2 regions of the Nocardioides coralli genome follow, and region 2 is predicted to be linked to the other one. Evidence: predicted binding sites of a transcription regulator. Region 2 holds the regulator's gene; the other holds the start of a gene.
What was found. The regulator LexA, encoded in region 2, represses DNA repair genes until DNA is damaged. The targets are predictions, from matches to a motif close to TCGAACANNTGTTCGA.
Positions count from the first base shown of each region.

Region 1: a site for LexA is predicted at 7,532-7,547, ahead of K6T13_RS13180 (HNH endonuclease signature motif containing protein). Genes of this name have one in related genera too.

Region 1 is NZ_CP082273.1:2,698,725-2,709,622, reverse strand. Features, by position in the region: gene prfB (peptide chain release factor 2) at 38-1,156, shown strand; gene K6T13_RS13210 (hypothetical protein) at 1,180-1,830, opposite strand; gene ftsE (cell division ATP-binding protein FtsE) at 1,901-2,590, shown strand; gene ftsX (permease-like cell division protein FtsX) at 2,618-3,529, shown strand; gene K6T13_RS13195 (M23 family metallopeptidase) at 3,584-4,828, shown strand; gene smpB (SsrA-binding protein SmpB) at 4,861-5,367, shown strand; gene K6T13_RS13185 (amidohydrolase family protein) at 5,360-6,256, shown strand; gene K6T13_RS13180 (HNH endonuclease signature motif containing protein) at 6,240-7,517, opposite strand; gene K6T13_RS13175 (PKD domain-containing protein) at 7,630-8,127, opposite strand; gene K6T13_RS13170 (hypothetical protein) at 8,442-8,906, opposite strand; RNA gene ssrA (transfer-messenger RNA) at 9,095-9,464, shown strand; gene K6T13_RS13160 (hypothetical protein) at 9,803-10,861, shown strand.
Region 2 is NZ_CP082273.1:581,273-592,170, forward strand. Features, by position in the region: gene K6T13_RS02930 (MXAN_6640 family putative metalloprotease) at 1-643, opposite strand, end outside; gene K6T13_RS02935 (alkaline phosphatase family protein) at 731-1,978, opposite strand; gene K6T13_RS02940 (alkaline phosphatase D family protein) at 1,975-3,684, opposite strand; gene K6T13_RS02945 (alkaline phosphatase D family protein) at 3,681-5,348, opposite strand; gene K6T13_RS02950 (response regulator) at 5,435-6,097, opposite strand; gene K6T13_RS02955 (sensor histidine kinase) at 6,094-7,257, opposite strand; gene K6T13_RS02960 (hypothetical protein) at 7,418-7,867, shown strand; gene lexA (transcriptional repressor LexA) at 7,930-8,643, opposite strand; gene K6T13_RS02970 (response regulator) at 8,708-9,313, opposite strand; gene K6T13_RS02975 (sensor histidine kinase) at 9,310-10,898, opposite strand, start outside.

The DNA.
Region 1 (10,898 bases), 1.4 Mb from region 2:
TAGGGCGCCGACCCTCCCGGCGGTAGCCTTGCCTCTCGTGGCAGGACCCGACTACGACACCGAGATCAAGCAGCTCCGGGCGACGATGAAGACCATCGGCCAGGTGCTCGACCTCGACGCCATGCGCGCCGAGATCGCCGACCTCGGGGAGCAGGTCGCCGCCCCCGACCTGTGGGACGACCAGGAGAACGCCACCCGCGTCACCGGCCGGCTCTCGCTGCTCCAGAACGAGCTCGAGCGCTACACCGAGATCGCCTCCCGCATCGACGACGTCGAGGTCATGGTCGAGCTCGGGCAGGAGGAGAACGACGCCGACACCCTGGCCGACGCCGAGCGTGAGCTGGGCAAGCTGCAGAAGGCCGTCGAGAGCCTCGAGATCCGCACCCTGCTCTCCGGCGAGTACGACGCCCGCGAGGCCCTGGTCACCATCCGCTCGGGAGCCGGCGGGGTCGACGCCGCCGACTTCGCCGAGATGCTGATGCGCATGTACACCCGGTGGGCCGAGCACCACAAGTACTCCGTGGAGGTCTTCGACACCTCCTACGCCGAGGAGGCCGGCCTCAAGTCCGCCACCTTCGCGATCCACGCGCCCTACGCCTACGGCACCCTCTCCGTCGAGGCCGGCACCCACCGGCTGGTCCGGATCAGCCCCTTCGACAACCAGGGACGCCGCCAGACCTCCTTCGCCGCCGTCGAGGTGGTGCCCGTGCTCGAGCAGACCGACGAGATCGAGATCCCCGACGAGGAGATCCGGGTCGACGTCTACCGCTCGGGCGGTCCCGGTGGCCAGTCGGTCAACACCACCGACTCCGCCGTCCGGCTCACCCACATCCCCACCGGCGTGGTGGTCTCCTGCCAGAACGAGAAGAGCCAGCTGCAGAACAAGGCCAGCGCCATGGTCGTCCTCAAGGCCAAGCTCCTCGCCCTCAAGAAGGCGGAGGAGAAGGCCGAGCTCGACGAGATCCGCGGTGACGTCGCCGCATCGTGGGGCGACCAGATGCGCAACTACGTGCTGAACCCCTACCAGATCGTCAAGGACCTCCGGACCGGACACGAGACCGGCAACCCGCAGGCGGTCTTCGACGGCGAGCTCGACGACTTCCTCGAGGCCGGCATCCGCTGGCGGGCCGGGGCCGACAAGGCCGCCGCGGTCTGAGGACCTTCGAGTAGAGCAGCCGGTCAGGCCCGCGCTGCCTCCAGCACCGCCACGCACCACGCACTGGCACGTTCCTCGACGCTCGACTCGCCGCCCGCCTCGCCGCTCGTCTCGTCGCTCGTCTCATCACTCGTGTCGCTGCCGGGCTCCAGGGTGCAGCTGAGCCAGGCGTCGCCGAAGAGCCCGCGGTGGGCCCACTGCGTGACCCCCGCGTCAGTGCAGGTGGTGGCCACCGACGGGTCGCCGAAGTCGCCGCCGCCCGTGGTCGAGCACTCCGGGCCGGTCGCCTCGCGCACGAGCGTCCTCGCCCGCTTCGGCGTCACCGGAGGTGCGAACACCCACGCGGCGGCCCGGGTGCCGTCCGGACCGGTCCAGCTGCAGCCGTACTCCTGCACCCGGTCGCGAGTCCCGTCCGGCAGCCGCAGCCGGTCGCCGTTCTCCCAGCTCCGGTGACCCTCGGGCATCTCCCCGAGGGCGTGCTCCAGGGCGGTGGGGGAGACCCGGTCGCAGAACGGGCCGCGGACCACCGTCACCCCCCGCGCGTCGTACGACGCGAGCGTGGTCGGCTCCGGAGCAGGCGTGCTGGTCTTCGCTGGCGGCTCCTCGGCCGCGGTGCAGCCGGTGAGGCCGACCACCCCGGCCAGCAGGGCCGCCCCGACGCCACGCCGTCGCATGCGGTCACTGTGCCACGCCACGGCGCCCGCGGTTGGCTGGCGCGAGGACGGCTCGACTACTCTCGACCCGGTGATTCGCTTCGAGAAGGTCGTCAAGACCTACCCCGGTCAGGGCGCCCCCGCCCTCGACAACGTGACGGTCGACGTCGAGAAGGGCGAGTTCGTCTTCCTCGTCGGCGCCTCCGGCTCGGGCAAGTCCACCTTCCTGCGCCTCGTGCTGCGCGAGTCCCGCCCCACCTCCGGCCGCGTCTACGTCGCCGGCAAGGAGATCAACCGGCTCGCCGGCTGGAAGGTGCCGCGGCTGCGCCGCCAGATCGGTACCGTCTTCCAGGACTTCCGGCTGCTGCCCAACAAGACCGTCTCCGAGAACGTCGCCTTCGCGCTGCAGGTGATCGGCAAGGGCGCCTCGGAGATCAAGTCCCTCGTGCCCGAGACGCTCGAGCTGGTCGGCCTCGACGGCAAGGGCGACCGGATGCCCGACGAGCTCTCCGGCGGCGAGCAGCAGCGCGTCGCTGTGGCCCGCGCCTTCGTCAACCGGCCGATGATCCTCATCGCCGACGAGCCGACCGGAAACCTCGACCCGGCCACGTCCGTCGGGATCATGAAGCTGCTGGACCGCATCAACCGCACCGGCACCACCGTGGTGATGGCCACCCACGACTCCGGCATCGTCGACCAGATGCGCAAGCGCGTGATCGAGCTGGAGGGCGGCCACGTCGTGCGCGACCAGGCGCAGGGCGTCTACGGCTTCCAGCACTGACCCCCCGACCCAGGAGTCCCCACCCCCATGCAGCTGCGTTACGTCTTCTCCGAGCTCGGCCAGGGCCTGCGTCGCAACCTGTCGATGCACCTGGCCGTGATCCTGACGCTCTTCGTGTCGCTGACCCTGGTGGGCCTCGGCGTGCTGCTCAACCAGCAGGCCGTGAAGGCCGGCGACCAGTGGGGCAACGAGCTCCAGGTCACCGTCTTCCTGTGCCGCGACAACGACGAGAACCCCGCCTGCCCCACCGAGGTGACCGACGCCCAGCAGCAGGCCATCGAGAAGGTGGTCGAGGAGAACCCCGAGGTCGCCAGCTGGTACGTCGAGTCCAAGGAAGAGGCCTTCTCGAAGGTGAAGGAGCTCTTCGGGCCGGAGCGGTTCGAGGGGCGCAACGCCGCCGCCACCGCCGACGACATGGCCAAGTCGATCTGGATCACGCTGGAGGACCCCGACGAGTACCAGGGCATCCTCAGCGCCGTCCGCGGTCTCGACGGCGTCGGCTCGGTGCGTGACCAGCGCGCCGTGGTCGGTCCGATCCTCCGCGGCATCGAGGCCATGCAGTGGGGCGCGCTCGCCATCGCGGCGTTCCTCGTCGTGGCCGCCCTGCTGCTGGTGGCCAACACCATCCGGCTCGCGGCGCTCGCCCGGCGCAAGGAGATCGGCATCATGCGGCTCGTCGGTGCCTCGACGGTCTACATCGCGCTGCCGTTCCTGCTCGAGGCCGTGGTCACCGCGCTGATCGGCGTCGGGCTCACGGGCGCCGCCATCGGTGCCTTCATGTGGTTCGGCGTCAACCAGAGCCTCACCGACTTCGTGGGCTTCATCCCGTGGGTCGGGCTGGAGGAGTTCATCTACGCCATGGGTGTGGTCGCCGTCCTCGGGCCCGTGCTGACGCTGCTCCCGACACTCGTACTTACCCGGAAATACCTCAAAGTCTGATCCTGCTCGGCTACCTTCGAGGGGTTACTTCCCCGAACGTCGAAGGCAGATCCGGTGCGCTTCTTCCCCCGTACCGCCCGTCGCCGCCTGCTCGTGGCCGGAGTCGCGAGCTCGTTGGCACTGGGCGCGCTGAGCATCCCGTTGGCCTTTGCTGACGACCTCCGGGACAAGCAGCGCAACGTGCAGAGCCAGATCAAGAAGGGCGAGCGCGAGCTCGAGGTCTCCAGCTCCCGGCTGCGCGATGCCCTCGACCGGCTCAGTGCCGCCCGCGCCGACCTGACCGCGGCCCGCGACCACCTCGAGCGCACCAAGGTGCGCCTCGCCGAGGCTCAGGAGCGCGACCGTGAGATGCGTGAGAAGCTCGCCCAGGCACGTGCCCGTCTCGCCCAGGCCGAGGCCGACCTCGCCCGCGGCAAGCAGGACGTCGCCTCGCAGCGGGAGTCCGTCACCGACCTCGTGACCACGATCTACCAGGAGGGCGACCCGGAGCTGCAGGCGTTCTCCAGCATGCTCAGCGCCCGCAGTCCCGCCGAGCTCACGTGGACCCAGGAGGGGCAGAGCGTGATGCTGGGTCGAGAGACCCGTGCCTACGACCAGCTCCGTGCCGCCGAGGTGCTGCTGCAGGTGCGCCAGGAGCAGATGGAGGCCGCCGAGGCCGAGGTCGAGAAGCGCCGCCAGGAGGCGGCCGACCACCTCGTGCTGATGCGGGAGCTCACCGTCGAGGCCAGGGAGGCGCGCGCCCGGGTCCGCGAGGTCGTCGACGAGCAGCGCGTGGCCACCCGGGCCGCTTCCCGCGCCCGCGCCCAGGACCGCGCCGACCTCGCCAAGCTGCGTGCCGAGGAGCAGCGGATCCGCGAGCTGATCGCGCAGCAGGCCCGCAGCGGCGGCTACAACGGAGCCACCGGCGGCTTCCTCAACCGGCCGGTCCCGGGCATCGTCACCTCCGGCTACGGCTACCGGACCCACCCGATCTACGGCTACTACGGCCTGCACAACGGCACCGACTTCCGCGCCTACTGCGGCACCCCGATGTACGCCTCGGCCGGCGGCACGGTGCTGTCGACTCACTACTCCTCGGTCTACGGCAACCGGCTCTACCTCAACGTCGGGACCGTCAACGGCAAGAACGTCACGGTGGTCTACAACCACCTGTCGCGCTACGCCGTCGGGCGTGGTGCCCGGGTCGCGCGTGGCCAGGTGGTCGGGTACGCCGGCGCGACCGGCTGGTCGACCGCCTGCCACCTGCACTTCATGGTGCTGGTCAACGGTCGCCCCGTGGACCCGATGAACTGGATGTGAAACCAGTTGCGGCCGGCTGAGAGAATCGCCGAATGGCCAAGAAGACCTCGGGCGGCAAGCAGGGCGACGAGCAGTCGCGCAAGCTGATCGCCCAGAACAAGAAGGCGCGCCACGACTACCACATCGACGACACCTACGAGTGCGGCCTGGTCCTGGTCGGCACCGAGGTGAAGTCGCTGCGGCAGGGGCGTGCCTCGCTGGTCGACGGCTTCGCCGACGTCGACGGCGGCGAGGTCTGGCTCCACAACGTGCACATCCCCGAGTACGCCCAGGGCACGTGGACCAACCACTCCGCGCGCCGCAAGCGCAAGCTGCTGCTCCACCGCACCGAGATCGCCCGGATCGAGCGGAAGGTGTCGGAGAAGGGCTTCACGCTGGTGCCGCTCTCGCTCTACTTCAAGGACGGCCGGGCCAAGGTCGAGATCGCCGTCGCGCGCGGCAAGAAGGAGTTCGACAAGCGGCACACCCTCGCCGCACGCCAGGCCAACCGGGAGAAGGAGCAGGCGCTGGGCCGCAGGCTCAAGGGCATGGATGAGTGAGGAGATCCCGCAGGTCGAGCTCGTCGAGACCCTGGGCCTCCCCGGCCTCTTCGACCTCCACACCCACTTCCTGCCGCCGCGGGTGATGGCGAAGGTCCGGGCGCAGTTCGATGCCGCGGGCCCGTTGATCGGCCGCACCTGGCCGCTCCACTACCGCGACACCGACGACGCTCTGGTCGAGGTGCTGCGCGACCTCGGGGTCCGGCACTTCTCCGCCCTCGCCTACGCGCACCGGCCCGGCATGGCGGAGTTCCTCAACGACTGGACCGCCGAGTTCGCCGACCGGGTACCGGAGGCGCTGCGCTGCGCCACCTTCTACCCGGAGCCGGAGGCCGCGACGTACGTCGCCAAGCGGATCGCTGCGGGCACCGAGCTGTTCAAGGTGCACGTGCAGGTGGGGGCCTTCGACGTCCGCGAACCCCTCCTCGACGAGGTGTGGGGGCAGGTCGCCGACGCGGACGTCCCGGTGGTGATCCACGCGGGAAGCGGTCCGGTCGGCACCGAGTTCACCGGGCCGGATCCCGTGGCCGAGCTGTTGCAGCGCCACCCGCGGCTGCCGTTGGTGATCGCCCATGCCGGTGCCCCTGAGTACGAGGAATTCCTGTCGCTCGCGGAACGCCACGAGCACGTCGGACTCGACACCACCATGGCGTTCACCGACTTCTTCGACGAGATGGGTGCGGCGTACCCGCCCGCGCTGCTCCCGCGTCTCCGCGACCTGGGCCTCGCGGGCCGGGTGTGGCTGGGCTCGGACTTCCCGAACATCCCGTACCCCTACACCCACCAGCTGGACGCGCTCGAGCGGCTCGACCTCGGCGAGGACTGGCTGCGGGCGGTGCTGTGGGAGAACGGCGTTGCGAGGCTCGGCTGGTCTACGTCCGGCGGCTGAACCGGATCGACCCGTCGGGTAGTCGGCGGTGGAGGTGGCCGGGGTCGTGGATGCGGCGGTGGTGGAAGCCGCAGAGGGGGATCATCTGGTCGAGGTCGGTGGTGCCGCCGTGGCTCCAGGGTTGTCGGTGGTGGAGCTCGGTCCAGGCGTAGGGGACGTCGCAGCCGTCGGCGGCGCAGCTGGTGTGGTGGAGGGCGCCGGCGGTGGCCTGGGTGTCGGTGAAGAAGCGGTTGCGGCGGCCGAGGTCGAGCAGCTGGGAGGCGCCGTCGAGGACGGCGGGCAGGATGCCGGCCTGGCAGGCCAGGCGGCGGGCCTCGGCGGCGGAGACGAGGTCGCCGGTGTCGAGGCCGGCGGCCTTGAGCCGGCCGGTGAGGGTGTCGGCGTCGAGGGTGACGATGACGGTGGCGGCGACCTTGCGGTGGAGGTGGTCGGTGGGCAGCCGCTCCAGCAGGCTGGTGAAGGCTTCGCCGTGGCGGCGTGCCCAGTCGAACCCCTCGGCGGCCGGGGAGGGCGAGCGCCCGGCCTGGGCGGTAGTGGCGCCGAGCCGGCCGCGGCGGGGTGAGGCGAGCTGGTCGACGGCCTTCTTGAGGATGGTGGCGGCCAGGGTGGGCACGGTGAAGTGGCCGGTGCTGGTGCCGTCGCCGTTGTCGTGGAGGGTGAACCGGGTGCGAGCCCAGGCCGCGGACTCCTCCTCGACCAGCTGGGCGTTCTCATGGGCGTCGACGGTGGCGGGGTCGGGTTCGACGGCGGCCAGGGCGCGGCGGGCGGCCCGGCGCAGCTGCTGGGGGTCCAGCCGCGCCGCCTTGGCCACCAGGTCTCGCTCGACCGTCTCCCGCTGGGCGGGCGTGAGGGTGCGGGGCAGGTGGCCGACGGCGTGGGCGATCACCCCTGCATGCTCGGCCGAGACCGCCCCAGCGCCGAAGGCGGTGGCGGTGGCGGGGAGCTTGTGGTGGAGGTCGTGGGCGAGGCCCGCCTCCCGGGCTGCCTGGGCGCCGCTGGTGCGGGTCTGCTGGGCCACCCATGCCCCCGTCGAGCGAGCGCCGGACTGCTGGGGTACGCGCGCCTTCGTCGCCGCCGCGACCAGCTTCAGCTCCAGCGCGTGGAGCCGCGACCGGGCCCGCGCCAGCTCACGGATGACTCCGGCGTACTCGCCGTCCGCGATGCCCTCGACGACGGCAGTGTCCAAGGCCTCGTGGACCGCCGCCACGACCGCGGCGGGGTGGCCGCTGGCGAGGGCGTCGAGCTCGAGGACCGATGACATGCCACCCACGCTATTCGAACAGGTGATCGAGAGCCATGCCCTCCGCTGTGGGTGTGCACAACGGGGACCGAACCCCGCCTGTGGACACCTGTGGGCTCGCCGCCGCGGCGCTTCAGTCCCCGTAGCTCCCCACCAGGCGGGGGCTCGCCGACCGCACGAGGAGCGACACGGCCCGACCGTCGACGGTCAGCGAACCCGGGATGGTCTGCCAGCTGTCGCCGTTGACGCGGTAGCGACCCTGGTAGGTCGTGTCGACGCTCGGGCTGACGCGGCCGGTGTCGGCGTAGCCGTGGGTGACGTCAAGCGCCGGGTAGGCGGCGCCCGGGCTCGTGGTCGTGCGGGAGTCGCCGTCGCCGAAGTGCCAGGTGTAGGAGGTCGGGCGCGCCTCGATGGTCACCTGCTGGCCCAGCAGCGTGACGGTCTGCGTGGTCGGTTCGGTGTTGTCGGTGAAGAAGTTGGTGTCGAAGTTGACCAACGTCTGGCCGTCGGGCGGCTGCACCGCCAGCTCGGCGCCGGGCCAGGCCAGCTGCTCGAACTCGCGCTTCACCATGCCCGGCGTGATCACCGCCAGCCCCCGCTCGTCGGCCGGCGTCAGGCAGACGATCCCCATGCGGGTGGTTGCGCCGGTCGACTCCGTCGTGCGGACGAGGACGTACCAGGTGCCCGGCCTCCCGGACTCGTCGACACAGATCCGCTCGTCTCGACCACAGCCCGCCTGCCCCGGCTTGCACCGCGACTCGAGCGAGTACGTGTAGCGACTCGTGGACGCCTGGGCGTAGAGGTCTTCAACGGAGTCGCGCTCTCGGACGCACTCCGCAACGCTGGAGTAGAGCGTCGACGTTGCCCCGCAGCTGCTCGATGCATGCGCGGGTGGCAGGGCGAAGGCACTGCATATGGCTACGGCGGCAGCGAAGAGAAGGCGCATCACGCCACTTCCAGCAGGTCGACCAACTGCCACCCCTGGTCGTCAGCCCTAACGACGAAGTCGTAGGTGATAGGTCCTCCAGGGAGCCGCTTCTCATCGGCGCCAGCCTCTTCCACGATTACTACTGTCGTCGCCGACCCCTCCATCCGGTACCAGCCCTTGGTAGGCAGACTCTCGATCTTGTCGACTGCCCAACCTTTCGTTTCGACCCGGCCGCCGTTCTCGAAGATCGTCTCCACGCGCTCCGCAACTGCTCGGCACGGCCGGCATTCGCGACTGACTGATAGATATGCCGTGGTGTCGCCGGTCGTCTGCATCTCGCGGTCGAGACGCACCCATTCCCGGATGAACTCCTCCGGCGTCTGCGCCTGAGGGCTCGCGGACTGGGTGGGCGACGGGGTCGATGCCGGCTCCTCGAACCGCGGCTCCGGCTCGTCGCTGCAGCCACCGGCGAGCAGCACCACCGCTGCGACCGTTGCGAAGAGACGTCGTACGGACATCGCGTGCCTTCCCGAGAGGACTCCGCCGAATCTAACGAGGCGAGCGCCGGTGCGACACCCCCGCCGTGACCCCTGTGGACGGCGGGGTGGGTGGGAATGAACATGCAGCTGTCACCGTTCCCCCGTAGACTGCAACGGTTGATAACTCCACAGGGGCTGATCGGTTTCGACTTGGGACGTTAGTTCCAGGGGAAGCGGGTCGAGAAGCCAGCGTCATCTCGTAAACGATCGCTGGAAACCATAGTTGCCAACTCTGAGCGCAACGACTTCGCTCTCGCCGCCTGAGCGGTGATCGAAGGGTCTGACCGGGCATCCGTCCTCGTCCCGGACCCAGGCCTCATCTAGAGGACTTGCTGCTCATCTCCTGTCAGGAGGGATGAGCGGGACTCTTTCCTGACTGGGCCTGTCGGCGACGTGTCAGTGCGAGCGCCGGGGCCGAGAAATGCGACATCACTGACTGCACCCGGAGAAGACCTGGATCGACGCTCGAGGACCGGGGTTCGATTCCCCGCAGCTCCACTCACTCACTCACGGCTCCGCCCATCCGGGCGGAGCCGTCGTGCGTCGGGCGGGGGTCGCCCCCACCCCTCTCCGGAGATGCCGCCCATGATCCCGGCGCTCCGCGGACTCCCTCTCGAGCCCGTCCGGTCGTAGCATTTCTCCTGTCGGTTCTCGCGCAGGAGGCGGCCGTGGCTCACCGACCTGGGACGTCACTTGCAGCGGCGGCACGCGGACGTGTTGCCGCCGCACTCGGGGCCGCACTGCTGCTCGGCGCGTGCACCGGATCCGGGTCGTCGCCCGGGGGTGACCAGACTCCTGGTTCCGGTCATGAGAGTGCCAGCGCCGAGGACCTGTTGCGCGTGACGCAGCCGGTCGCCGGTACCGAGGCGGCGATGACGTTGCTGTCGAGGTCGGACGTGCGACCCACCTCGGTCCACCTGAGCGAGAACGGCGACATGCTCGTGTGGTGGCGGCTCGAGGGCCTTCGCGATCGCGATCTCTTTCGGTGTCGCTACCCCGTCGCCCTCACGTTTGCGCCCCGCGAGGCGTGGCAGAGCGGCCTCGAGACGAGCGAGGTGCGCGCGTGGTTGCTCGCGGACGGCGAACGCGCCGTCGAACCGACGCGCGCCGGCTTCTACCTGGACGGCTCGAACTGCACGGGCAGGCCGCGAACCGAGCAGGCACCCGCGTTGGTGATCCACCGTGGTCGCCTGCGCTCGACGCGTCTGGTGGCTGCGACGGCTGATCGACAGCGGGGGGCGCTCCACGTGTTCTGCCCTCCGGGCACTCCGGGTGCCTGCCAGGTGGATCCGCGGACCGGGAACCTCCAGCGACTGCAGACCAGGGCGTCGTGGGACGGCGCCTGGGACCCGGGCAGGTCGATCCTCTGGAGGGAGTCGGCGCACATCACCGGCACCTGGTCCGTCGACGGGGGGCGCTCCTGGAACCAGTTCATGGACCCGTGGGATGCGACAGCCCTCCGACGCGGGGATGAGCTGTACGCGGCGTCCGACAGTGTGATGGGGAGGCCCCTGGAGCGGATCGGGGTGCTCACGGGTGGCGAGCAGCGCAAGGGCGTCACCGAGTGGTTCCCCGAGAACCTCACCGTCGTGGAGAGGCTGCCCACGGGTGAGGAACGGAATCGGTCGTGGACCACGACGTCCGACGACACGTTGGTCGGCCTCGGCGGCGGTGGCGCTCTCTACGTCAGTGACGGCCCGGACTGGAGCACGGTGCGCCGTACGGAGGAGGACTGCCGGTTGGGGGACCTGGTCGGCCGCTTCCTCACCTGCTGGCCCCCACGACCCGAGGGCCACACCGGGGACCTCGGTGAGCTGCGGATCTCGGACGACCTCGGACGCACCTGGGTCAGGATCCAGCCGGACCGCATCCTTCCCGACGCGAACGACCGTCCGTGAGCCGCCGCTGAGGGCCGCACCCGCCCCGAGCGGCCAT
Region 2 (10,898 bases):
CCGGCTGATCGCTGGTGCAGTAGCCGTAGATGCCCCGGTCGCCGATGTCGCCGAGGTAGATGTCGACCAGGTCGGAGCCGCCACCCTTCGTCCCGTCGGGGTCGGGCCGCCGGTAGCCGGAGCCGGTGTAGGTGTCGTGCACCTGCCGCGTGGTCGTCAGCGTCTCCTCCACGACGTCGGGGACGCCGGCGACGCCGCCGCTGTCGGTCAGGTCCGGCGCGTGGCGGTTGGAGCCGTCGGTGACCCAGTGGACACAGATGACGGCGTCGCAGTGCGACGCGGTCGGCGCGGTCCCGTAGTCGAGGTAGGGGTCACCGCTCCCCGTCGGACGGGCGAGCAGCCGGTCGGCGCGCTCGCGGTCCTCGGGGCCGAGGTCGCCGCGTGTGCGCATCACCTCGTGGAGCAGCATCGTGGCCTGCCGACCCACCAGGGCGGACTGCGTCGGCGCCGCCGAGCGTGACCGGGCGGCGGCGTCCTCGGGGACCAGGGCGAGCGCCGCGTCGAGCGCCGCCTCGGCCTCCGCGCGGGCGACCGGGCCGGCGGTCGCGGGGTCGCCCTTGCCGACGGGGTCGGCGACGGCCCCCGGGGCGAGCGGGGTGGCCAGCAGCACGGCAGCCAGCACCGTGACGATCGGAGCGCGCAAGGGGAGTCCCGAGGGGGAGTCGTGACAGGACGTCACAGACGGTACGGGGCCGGGTGCCACCGCGCCACTCGAACGGCGGTTTGTGGCTCAGAGCCGGCTGGTGCCGTCGTACCCGCCCCGTGGCCCGCCGACGCCGAAGAACCGCGACAGGGTGGGGGCGACGTCCATCGTCCGCGCCCTGCCCCGCGAGCTTCCCCGCGGCACCCGCGGGTGCCCGCCGCTGAGGAAGAACGGGATGGGGCGGGTGACCGGGTGGCCGTGGTTGCCGGGGATGGGGTTGTTCTGCGGCGCCTCGCTGAACCGGCGGCCCGGCTCGCAGAACAGGACCACGTCGCCGGCCTCCGGGCCTAGCCGCAGCGAGCGGCGGGTCCGGGGGTGGGCCCGGAGCACGCCGTCGACCGACAGCGCGGCGCGCCGCATCCGCGTGACTGCCGCGTCGCGCTCGCTGTCGGGGCCGAGCCAGTAGAGGAGCTCCGCGCCGCCGTTCTCGGCGATGGCGACCTTGCCGGCCAGCAGCGGGTCGGCCTCGAGCGCGGGTCCGACCGCCACCCGGGCGTCGGGGAGGGACCAGTCCATCGAGTGGTCGGCGAGCACCACGACGAGGGAGTGCTCCCACCGGCCGCTGGACCGCAGCTCCTGGACCAGGCGCGCCACCTGCGCGTCGGTGTCGGCGAGGGCGGCGCGGCGGGCCGCCTGCACGGGGGTCGGGCCGGTCTCGTCGGAGTGGCCCATCCGGTCGATGTCGCCGAGGTTGACGAAGACCATGTTGGGGTCGTGGTCCTCGATCATCGACAGGGTGGCGTCCATGGTGGCCGCGTCCGGCACGTGGCCCGAGACGGGGATGTAGCCCTGGGGCACCCAGCGGTAGGTGGCGCGCTTCCCGAAGATGCCGACCAGGTAGTCCTTGCTGAGCACGGTCGCGGTGGTGAACCCCGCCTTGTTGAGTCGCTGGATCACCGTGCTGCTGCGCAGGTCACGCGGCTGGTCGAGGGTGCGGGTGTCGCCGAGCCTGCGGTCGTAGATCGCGTTGGCGGGGACGCCGGTGCGGTCCGGCCGCAGCCCGGTCATCATCATCACGTGGTTGGGGATCGTCTCCATCACCGGCAACGACGTGGCCCGCGGGAAGTTCATCCCGCCGTTGCGCAGCCCCGCCAGGGTGGGGGTGAGCACCGGGGTGATCTCGTCGGGTCGGCAGCCGTCGACCACCAGCACGTAGGCGCGCTTCGGGCCGCGGGGGCCGGGCGTGGCGGCGTACCCGTCGGGCAGGGCGGCGGTCGCGAACACCGCTCCCGCGCTGGTGGTGACGAAGGCGCGGCGGCTCAGCCGGGCGTTCACGCGCCACCCCCGAGCGGCTCGTCGACCTGCTCGAGCCGGTTGCTGCCGGCCAGGCTGCGGTACGACGTCTCCCAGGCGATGCCGGCGGCGGGGTCGTTCCGCTCGCCGGTGAGGATGAACCAGTCCATCTGTGCCCTCTCGGCGGTCAGGTCGAGCACGGAGAACCCGTGGTCGTCGAAGTTCAGGTAGCGGACGTGCCGGTTGTTGGCCTTGATCGACTCCTCGATGCCCTCGCTCGTCGCGCCCGAGGGGTCACCGGTGATGTCCTTGAGGTTGTTGGAGGTCACCGAGCTGCACACCAGCTCGACACCCGCGGTCTGCCGGTCGGGGTCCTCGTAGGCGTAGGTGCCGGCGTCCAGGGGCAGCTCGCACGCCCAGCCGGAGTGGATGTCGCCGGTCACGAAGAGCACGTCGGTGATGCCGTCGTCGCGGATGTAGCCGAAGACCCGGTCGCGGTCGGCGGTGTAGCCGTCCCACTGGTCGGTGTTGTAGGGGGCGCCGTCCTCGGGCAGCAGGCCGGTGACGTCGTTGACCTGGCCGGTCGCCTCGTCGGGCAGGTCCCCGAAGTCGACCGGCGCGATCATCACCGGGTTGCCGACGACCTTCCACTGCGCGCGCTTGCGGGACAGCGCGCCGAGCAGCCAGCGGCGCTGGGGCGCTCCGGTGATGGTCCGGTCGGGGTCGCTGACCTCGCCGTCCGGCTCGGGCGCCGGCGGGGCGGCCTGCTCGACCTGCTTGTCGCGGTAGGTCCGCAGGTCGAGCATCGAGATCTCGGCGAGCCGGCCGAAGGCGAGCCGCCGGAAGAGCCGGGTGCCGTCGCGCAGGTCGGCGGTGCCGTCCATCCGGACCGGCATCCACTCGTCGAAGGCGCGGTGGGCGCGGGCCCGGCGCCGCCGGTAGCTCCCCTCGCTGGCGTCGTGGTTCTCGGCGCCGTCGCGCCACTGGTCGTTGGTGACCTCGTGGTCGTCCCAGGTGATGATCCAGGGGTACTTCGCGTGCAGCCGCTGCGCGTCGGGGTCGGTCTTGTACTGGGCGTGGCGCCGCCGGTAGTCCGACAGCGAGACCATCTCGCGCGGCGGGTCGTGCGGCCGGACGTCCTCGTCGTCCTTGCCGTAGCCGTACTGGCCGGGCGCGTACTCGTAGAGGTAGTCGCCGAGGTGGAGCACGCCGTGCAGGTCGTCGCGGTCGGCGAGGTGGCGGTAGACGCTGAACCAGCCGGCCTGCAGGTTGGCGCACGAGACGACGCCGAAGCGCAGGTTGCCCGGCCTGGCGCGTCGCCCGGGCGCGGTCCGGGTGCGGCCGACCTGGCTGTGCACGCCGTCCCACGTGAAGCGGTAGTGGTACCAGCGAGCCGGCTTCAGGCCGGTGACGTCGACCTTGACGGTGTGGTCGCGGCCGGGGCCGGTGGCGAAGCTGCCGCGGCGTACGACGTTGGCGAAGGCCCGGTCGGTCGCCACCTCCCACAGCACCTGAACCCGGGGGCCGCGGCCGCTGCCGGGGCTGGCCTGGGCGGTCGGGGTGACTCGGGTCCAGATCACGACCGAGCGGGGCCGCGGGTCGCCGGAGGCGACGCCGTGGGCGAAGACGGTGTCGCGGCGGCGTTCGCTCGCGGCGGTGGCTCCGTGGGGGAGCCCGACGGCCGCGGCGCCCGCGGCGGTGGCTCCCGTGGCCAGGACGGTACGACGGGGCAGAACAGGCGTGCTCACGTGACGGGTCCCTCCGCTGACGTCACGACACCCGAGCCGGCCGCGGTGAACCACGAGGCGTCGTGGTGCACGCCGGTGTCGGGGTCAGTCTTGTCCTCGACGACGAAGTAGTCCATCTGTGCCCGCTCCGGGGTGACGTCGAGCACCGAGTAGCCGTGGTCGTCGAAGTTGACGTACTTGATGTGCCGGTTGTTGGCCATCAGCCCGGCCTCGATCGCGCGGGTGGCGGTCCGCGGGGGTGCGCCGGTGATGTCGTCGATGTTGTCGGAGGTCACCGAGGTGCAGACGAACTCCACGCCGGCGGTGCCGCCGAGCGGGTAGGCGCCGGGGTCCAGCGGCAGGTCGCTGGCCCAGCCCGAGTGGATGTCGCCGGTGAGGAAGACGGTGTCGGTGACCTCGTGGTCGGCGATGTGGGCGAAGAGCTCGCGGCGGTCGGCGGTGTAGCCGTCCCACTGGTCGGTGTTGAAGGGGGCCCCGTCGGAGGGGTGCTCGCCGGTCACCTGGTCGATCAGCCTCACGGTGTCCTCGGGCAGCTGCGCCATCGACAGCGGCGCGATCATCACCGAGTTGCCGATCAGCTTCCACTGGGCGCTGTCGCGGACGACGGAGTCCTTGAGCCAGGCCATCTGCTGCACCCCGGTGATGGTGCGGTCGGGGTCGTCGGCCTCGGCCTGCACCTGCGGCGCCGGGAACGGCGCTGCGGTCTCGACCATCTTGTCCCGGTAGGTCCGCAGGTCGAGCATGGAGATCTCCGCGAGGGCCCCCCAGCGCAGCCGGCGGAAGAGCCGGGACCCGTCGCGCAGGTCGGCGGTGCCGTTCATCCGCACCGGCATCCACTCGTCGTAGGCCCGGTGGGCCCGGGCGCGACGCCGCCGGTAGCCACCCTCGCCCTCGTCGTGGTTCTCGGCGCCGTCCTTCCAGCTGTCGTTGGTGACCTCGTGGTCGTCCCAGGTCACCACGAACGGCACCCGGGCGTGCAGGGCCGCGAGGTGCGGGTCGCTCTTGTGCAGCGCGTGGCGCTGCCGGTAGTCGCCGAGGCTGACGATCTCGTGGGCCGGGTGGTGCTGGCGCACGGCCGACTCGTCGGCGCCGTACTCGTAGAGGTAGTCGCCGAGGTGGAGCACCGCATCGAGGTCGTCTCGGTCGGCGAGGTGGCGGTACGCCGCGAAGTGGCCCGCCTCCCAGTGGGAGCACGAGACGACGCCGACCCGGAGCCGCTCGGCCGCGGCGCCGTCGGCCGGGGCGGTGCGGGTGCGGCCGACCGGGCTGCGCACGCCGTCCCAGGTGAACCGGTAGAAGTACCAGGTGTCGGGGTCGAGCCCGGTCACGTCGACCTTGACGGTGTGGTCGCGGCCCCGGCCAGTGGCGAACGTGCCGCTGCGGACGACGTCGCGGAACCTCGGGTCGGTGGCGACCTCCCAGCCGACCTCGATCCGCGGGCCGCGGCCGCTGCCGGGGGTGGCCTGCGCGGTCGGGGTGACGCGGGTCCAGATCAGGACGGCGTCGGGGAGCGGGTCGCCGGAGGCGACACCGTGGGCGAAGACGCGGTCGCGGCGGCCGCCGCGACGGGCCGCGGCGGTCGTGGGCAGGCCGACGGCCGAGACGCCGGCGGCGGTCGCGCCGGTCGCGAGGACGGTGCGGCGGGGCAGGGCGGGAGTGCTCACGTGAGGTTCCAACGACGGGCCGGCTGCCCGGTGACGCGTGACGCTGACGACGTCACCGACCGTTCACGGCGCATTCACGCGGGCGGCTACGTCGCGGGCCGCACCAGCCCGGACTCGTAGGCGAGCACGACCGCCTGCACGCGGTCGCGGACGCCGAGCTTCATCAGCACCCGGGCGACGTGGGTCTTCACGGTGTTCTCGGAGACGAACAGCTCGCCGGCGATCTCGGCGTTGGAACGGCCCCGGGCGACCAGCCGCAGCACCTCCTGCTCCCGCTCGGTCAGGGCGCCCAGGTCGACCGTGCTGCGCGGGGCCCGCTGGGAGAACTCCGCGATGAGGCGCCGGGTGACCGACGGCGCGAAGAGCGAGCCACCCTCGGCCACGACCCGGATCGCGGTCACGAGCCGCTCCTCGGGCGCGTCCTTGAGCAGGAAGCCGCTGGCACCGGCCCGCAGCGCGTCGTACACCACTTCGTCGAGGTCGAAGGTCGTCAGCACCAGGACCCGGGGCGGGTCGGGGAGCGCGGTGACGGCGCGGGTCGCCTCGATGCCGTCGACGCCGGGCATCCGGACGTCCATGAGGACGACGTCGGGGGCGAGCTCGGCACAGGCGTCGATCGCGGCCCGACCGTCGGCGGCCTCGCCGACCACCTCGAGGTCGGGCTCGGTGCCGAGGATCATCCGCAGGCCGGTGCGCACCAGCGGCTGGTCGTCGGCCAGCAGCACCCGGATCGTCGCGGGGTCGGTCACGTGAGCTCCAGTGCGTAGGGCAGGCGGGCCCGGATCCGGTACCCGCCGTCGGGTCCGGGCCCGGCCTCGACGGCGCCCCCGACCACCGAGACGCGCTCGCGGATCCCGATCAGGCCGTGGCCGCCGCGGGGGGCCCCGAGCGGGCCGGGGATGCCGTCGTCGGACACGGTGACGACCAGCTCGTCCGCGGAGTAGTCGAGCCGCACGGTGGCCCGCGCGTCGGCGGCGTGCTTGAGCACGTTGGTCAGCGCCTCCTGGACGATCCGGTAGGCCGAGAGGTCGACGCCGGGCGGCAGGTCGCGCCGGGTGCCGGTGACCTCGACGTCGACGGGTACGCCGCTGTCGCGGACGTGGTCGACGAGCCGGTCGAGGTGGGCCAGCGAGGGCTGCGGCGCCCGGTCGCCGTCGGCGGTGTGCAAGCCGTCGGGCTCGGTGTCGCGGAGGACGGCGAGCAGTCGGCGCATGTCGCCCAGCGCGGCGGCGTTGGTCTGCTCGATCGCGTCCAGGGCCCGGCGTACCGCTTCGGGGTCGGCGTCCATCGCCCGGCGTGCGCCGCGGGCCTGGAGCACGGTGACCGAGATGGCGTGGGCGACCACGTCGTGGAGCTCGCGGGCGATCCGCGCCCGCTCCTCGGCGACCGCCTGCTCCTGCTCCCGGCGGAGCGCCTCGTTCTCCGCGTTGAGCTGGGCCTCACGGTCCTGCCGCAGTCGCAGCGTGAAGCCGGCCGCCCACGGTGCCCCCACGAAGCCGAGCAGGAACGCGATGTCGCCGAGGTCGGTCTGCTGCCACCCACCCTCGCTCTGCACGAACCTCGCCATCACGACCAGCAGCGCCACGCCGCCGAGCCAGGCCTCGACCCCGCGGGCGTGCCGACCCAGTGAGTAGAGGGAGACGAAGAAGGCGATCACCAGGGCGGAGGAGTCGTTGTCGAAGCCCGGCTGCGCGACCGTCAGCAGGTTCAGACCCAGCATCACGAGCACGAACGACGCCAGCGGGCTGCGGCGGCGCAGGGCCAGCGGCAGCGTCATGACCAGCGCCCACAGCACGGCGGTGGCCAGGCCGGCCTCGACCCAGGCGACCACCTCCGCGACGGCGATCATCGCCAGGACCACGGCGAGGACGGCGTCGCCGTACCTCTCGCGGGCGGAGCGCAGGTCCATGACGCCACGGTAGGGCCAGCCGGGCCACCCGGGAGTCACTCCCGAGGATGACCTGCGGGTCACCCGGGCCGTGCCCGACAACCACTCCGCAGCGTGACGACCCGCTAGTGCCCGACGCCGAAGACTGCTGTGCAACCAGCTCCGGACGAGAGGACCCACCATGACCACCCTGACCCGCACCCCGAGCACCACCATCACGACCGGCACCGTCGCCGGAATCGGCGCCGCCACCTGTGCCGTCGCGCTCACCCTGACCACGCTCTTCGCCCACGACTGGGCCGAGGTCGCGACCGTCGCGCCTGTCATCGTCGTCGCCGGCGCGATCGTCTACGGCCTGGTCGTGCCGCGGGCGCTGCGACGGGACAGCCAGGGAGGAGCGGCGCTGGTGCTGGCCGTGCTCGCCGCGCTCGTGGTCGTTCCGGCGTTCTGGAGCGGCTTGCCGCTCGTGCTCGGTGTCGCGGCCATGGTGCTCGGGAACGCCGGCCGACGTTCCCGGGAGGGCGCGGGCACGGCGATCGCCGGGTTGGTGCTGAGCACGCTCGCGGTCCTCTTCTACGGCTGGATCTACGTCAGCGAGGGCCTGCAGGGGATGGCCGGGCTGCCCGGCTGAGAGACGCAGCGACGCCCGGTCCGACCATGGGGGAGCCGGACCGGGCGTCGAGGTGCGCTGCGTCAGACCCGGCGGAGCACCGCCGTGACCTTGCCGAGGATCGTGGCGTGGGTGCCGTCGATCGGCTCGTAGGCCTCGTTGTGGGGGAGCAGCCAGACCTGGCCGCCCTTCTTCTGGAACGTCTTGACGGTGGCCTCGCCGTCGATCATCGCGGCCACGATGTCGCCGTTGTCGGCGGTGGGCTGCTGACGGATCACGACGTAGTCGCCGTGGCAGATCGCGGCGTCGACCATCGAGTCACCGGAGACCTCGAGCAGGAACAGCTGGCCCTCGCCGACGAGCTGCTTGGGCAGCGGGAAGACGTCCTCGACGCGCTCCTCGGCCAGGATCGGGCCACCGGCCGCGATCCGGCCGACCACCGGCACGTTGGTGGCGGTCGGGGCGGCGTCGCCGATGCCGGTCTCGTCAACCGAGCTCTCCTCGAAGCCGCCGAGGCTGCGCCGGGCGGCCATCACCTCGGGCAGGAACACCTCGAGCGCGCGCGGCCGCTTGGGGTCGCGGCGGATGAAGCCCTTCTCCTCCAGCGTCTTGAGCTGGTGGGCGACGCTGCTGGAGCTGGTCAGCCCCACGGCCTCACCGATCTCGCGCATGCTGGGCGGGTAGCCCCGCTTCTCGATCGAGTCCTTGATGGTGGCCAGCACCTTCTGCTGCCGGGGGGTGAGCCCGGTGGCGTCGGGCGGGCCGTCGGGCAGCTCCGAGACCTTCTTCTGCGGCATGAGGGCAGCGTGCCACGCCGCCGCCCGGACTTCAAACACCTGTTCGAACGGCGTGTCGGCTCGGTCACTCCAGCCCGCGGGCGCGGAACGCCGCCTGCGTCCGGTCGCGCACCTGCAGCTTGCCGAGCACCGCCGACACGTGGTTCTGGACCGTCTTGAGGCTGACCCCGAGCTCGCGGGCGATCTCGCCGTTGCCGAGCCCGCGGCCGAGCAGGGCGAGCACCTCCGACTCGCGGGGCGTGAGGGTCTCGGCGAGGCCACCGCCGGTGGCCAACCGGGTGGCGACGCCGGGCCCGAGCACCGCGCCGCCGGCGGCCACGGTGCGGATCGCGGCCAGCACCTCGTCCTGACCGGCTTCCTTGCGCAGGTAGCCGCGGGCGCCGACCCGGAGCGCCGCGACCACGCTGGCGTCGTCGGCGACCATCGTCAGCACGAGCACCGCACACTCCGGCGCGGCCTCGCCGATGCGACGGGTCGCCTCCAGCCCCGGCGTACCCGGCAGGTTGAGGTCCATCAGCACCACGTCGGGCCGGAGCGCGACCGCCTGCGCGACGGCGGCGTCGCCGTCGGCCGCCTCGCCGACGACCTCGACGTCCGGCACGGTGGCGAGCAGGCCGGCGAGCCCGCTGCGGAACAGCGGGTGGTCGTCGACGACGAGGACCCCGATCACGGGCCCACCGCCTCGTGGACCGGGAAGCGGGCGACCACGGTCGTCCCGGCGGTGTCGCTGGTCACCTGCACGCTGCCTCCGATCTCCTGCGCCCGCTCGGCCATGCTGCCCAGCCCGACACCCCGGCCGGGCGCCGCCCCGCCGTGCCCGTCGTCGGCGACGGTGAGGACGAGCTCGGCCGCCTCGACGCACACGCGCACCCGGCAGTGCTCCGCGTGGGCGTGGCGGACCACGTTGGTGAGCGCCTCCTGGGCGACGCGGTACGCCGCGACCTCGACCGCGGCCGGCAGGGCGGGTCGGTCCTCGGGCAGCTCGAGCGCCAGGTCGAGCCCCGCGCCACCGGTGAGCTCGCGGCCCAGCTCCGCGATCGCCCCGGACAGTCCCAGGTCGTCGACCGCCGGCGGCCGGAGGCCCTCGACCACCCGGCGTACCTCCGCGACGGTGTGGCCCAGGCCCTCGCGCAGCAGCTGGAGCTGGGTGTCGGGCGATTGCCCGGCGGCGAGCAGGTTCGCGGCCGCGTCGACGTGCAGCCCGAGCCCGGCGAGGGAGGGGCCCAGCCCGTCGTGGAGGTCGCGGCGCAGCCGCCGGCGCTCCTGCTCGCGGCCGAGCACCAGCTGTTCGCGGGCGTGGCGCAGGGAGTCGACGAGGCCGGCGGTGTGGACGGTGGCGCCGACCTGGTGGGCCAGGTCGAGGAGCAGCGAGCGGTGCACCGGCCGCAGCGGCGACCCAGCCCAGCGGAGCGACCCCACGCCCTGGCCGTACGCCGTGAGCGGTACCGACCCGGTCGTGGCGACCGGCTGGCCGGACGCGGCGAGCACCCGCCCGGACGCGTCGTGGATCTCGGCGCGGGCCAGACCGAGCCCGGTCACGAGCTCGTCGGTGAGCGACCGCAGCAGCGTCGGCGCGTCGGCGGCGTCCGCGAGCCGGCGTCCGGTGTCCGCGAGCACCTCGGCCGGTGTCGACCACCGGCCGTAGGTCAGCCGGTTGACGCCCTGCTGCAGCCAGTCACGCACCGGCGCGAAGGCCACGGCGACGACGCCCGCCCCCGCCCAGGGAAGCCAGGTAGCCCCCCGGTCGTCGAGCACCACGCCGACGCCCGCGACCACGGCGGCGTACACCCCGGCGAGGACGACCGAGAGCGCGACGTAGGTGAGGGTGCGGTTGGCGGCGCGCTGCACGTCGTAGAGCCGGCGCTGGAACATCGCGACCCCGACCGCGACCGGGGTCGGGATCAACACCAGCGCGAACATCCACGGCGCCGCCCACGGCGTCGAGATCACGGGCAGCAGGAGCAGCGGCAGCGAGAACGCGGCGCCGAAGATCGCCACCTGCTGCCGCTCCAGCTCGGCGCCGGTGCGCCAGCGGACCACCAGCGACCGGACGACCACCACCAGCGCGACGAACGTCGCCAGGAGCGAGCCGATCGCGAGCAGGTCGGCGGCGACCCGGGCCGACTCCGGTACGCCGATGGGGTTGTCGACCCCGTCCAGCCGCGACTCCAGCGGCGTCGGGGCTACCAGCGTGGCGAGCGTGAAGGCGGCGATCGATCCTGCGACGAGCCCGACCGACCTGGGTCCCGGGGGCC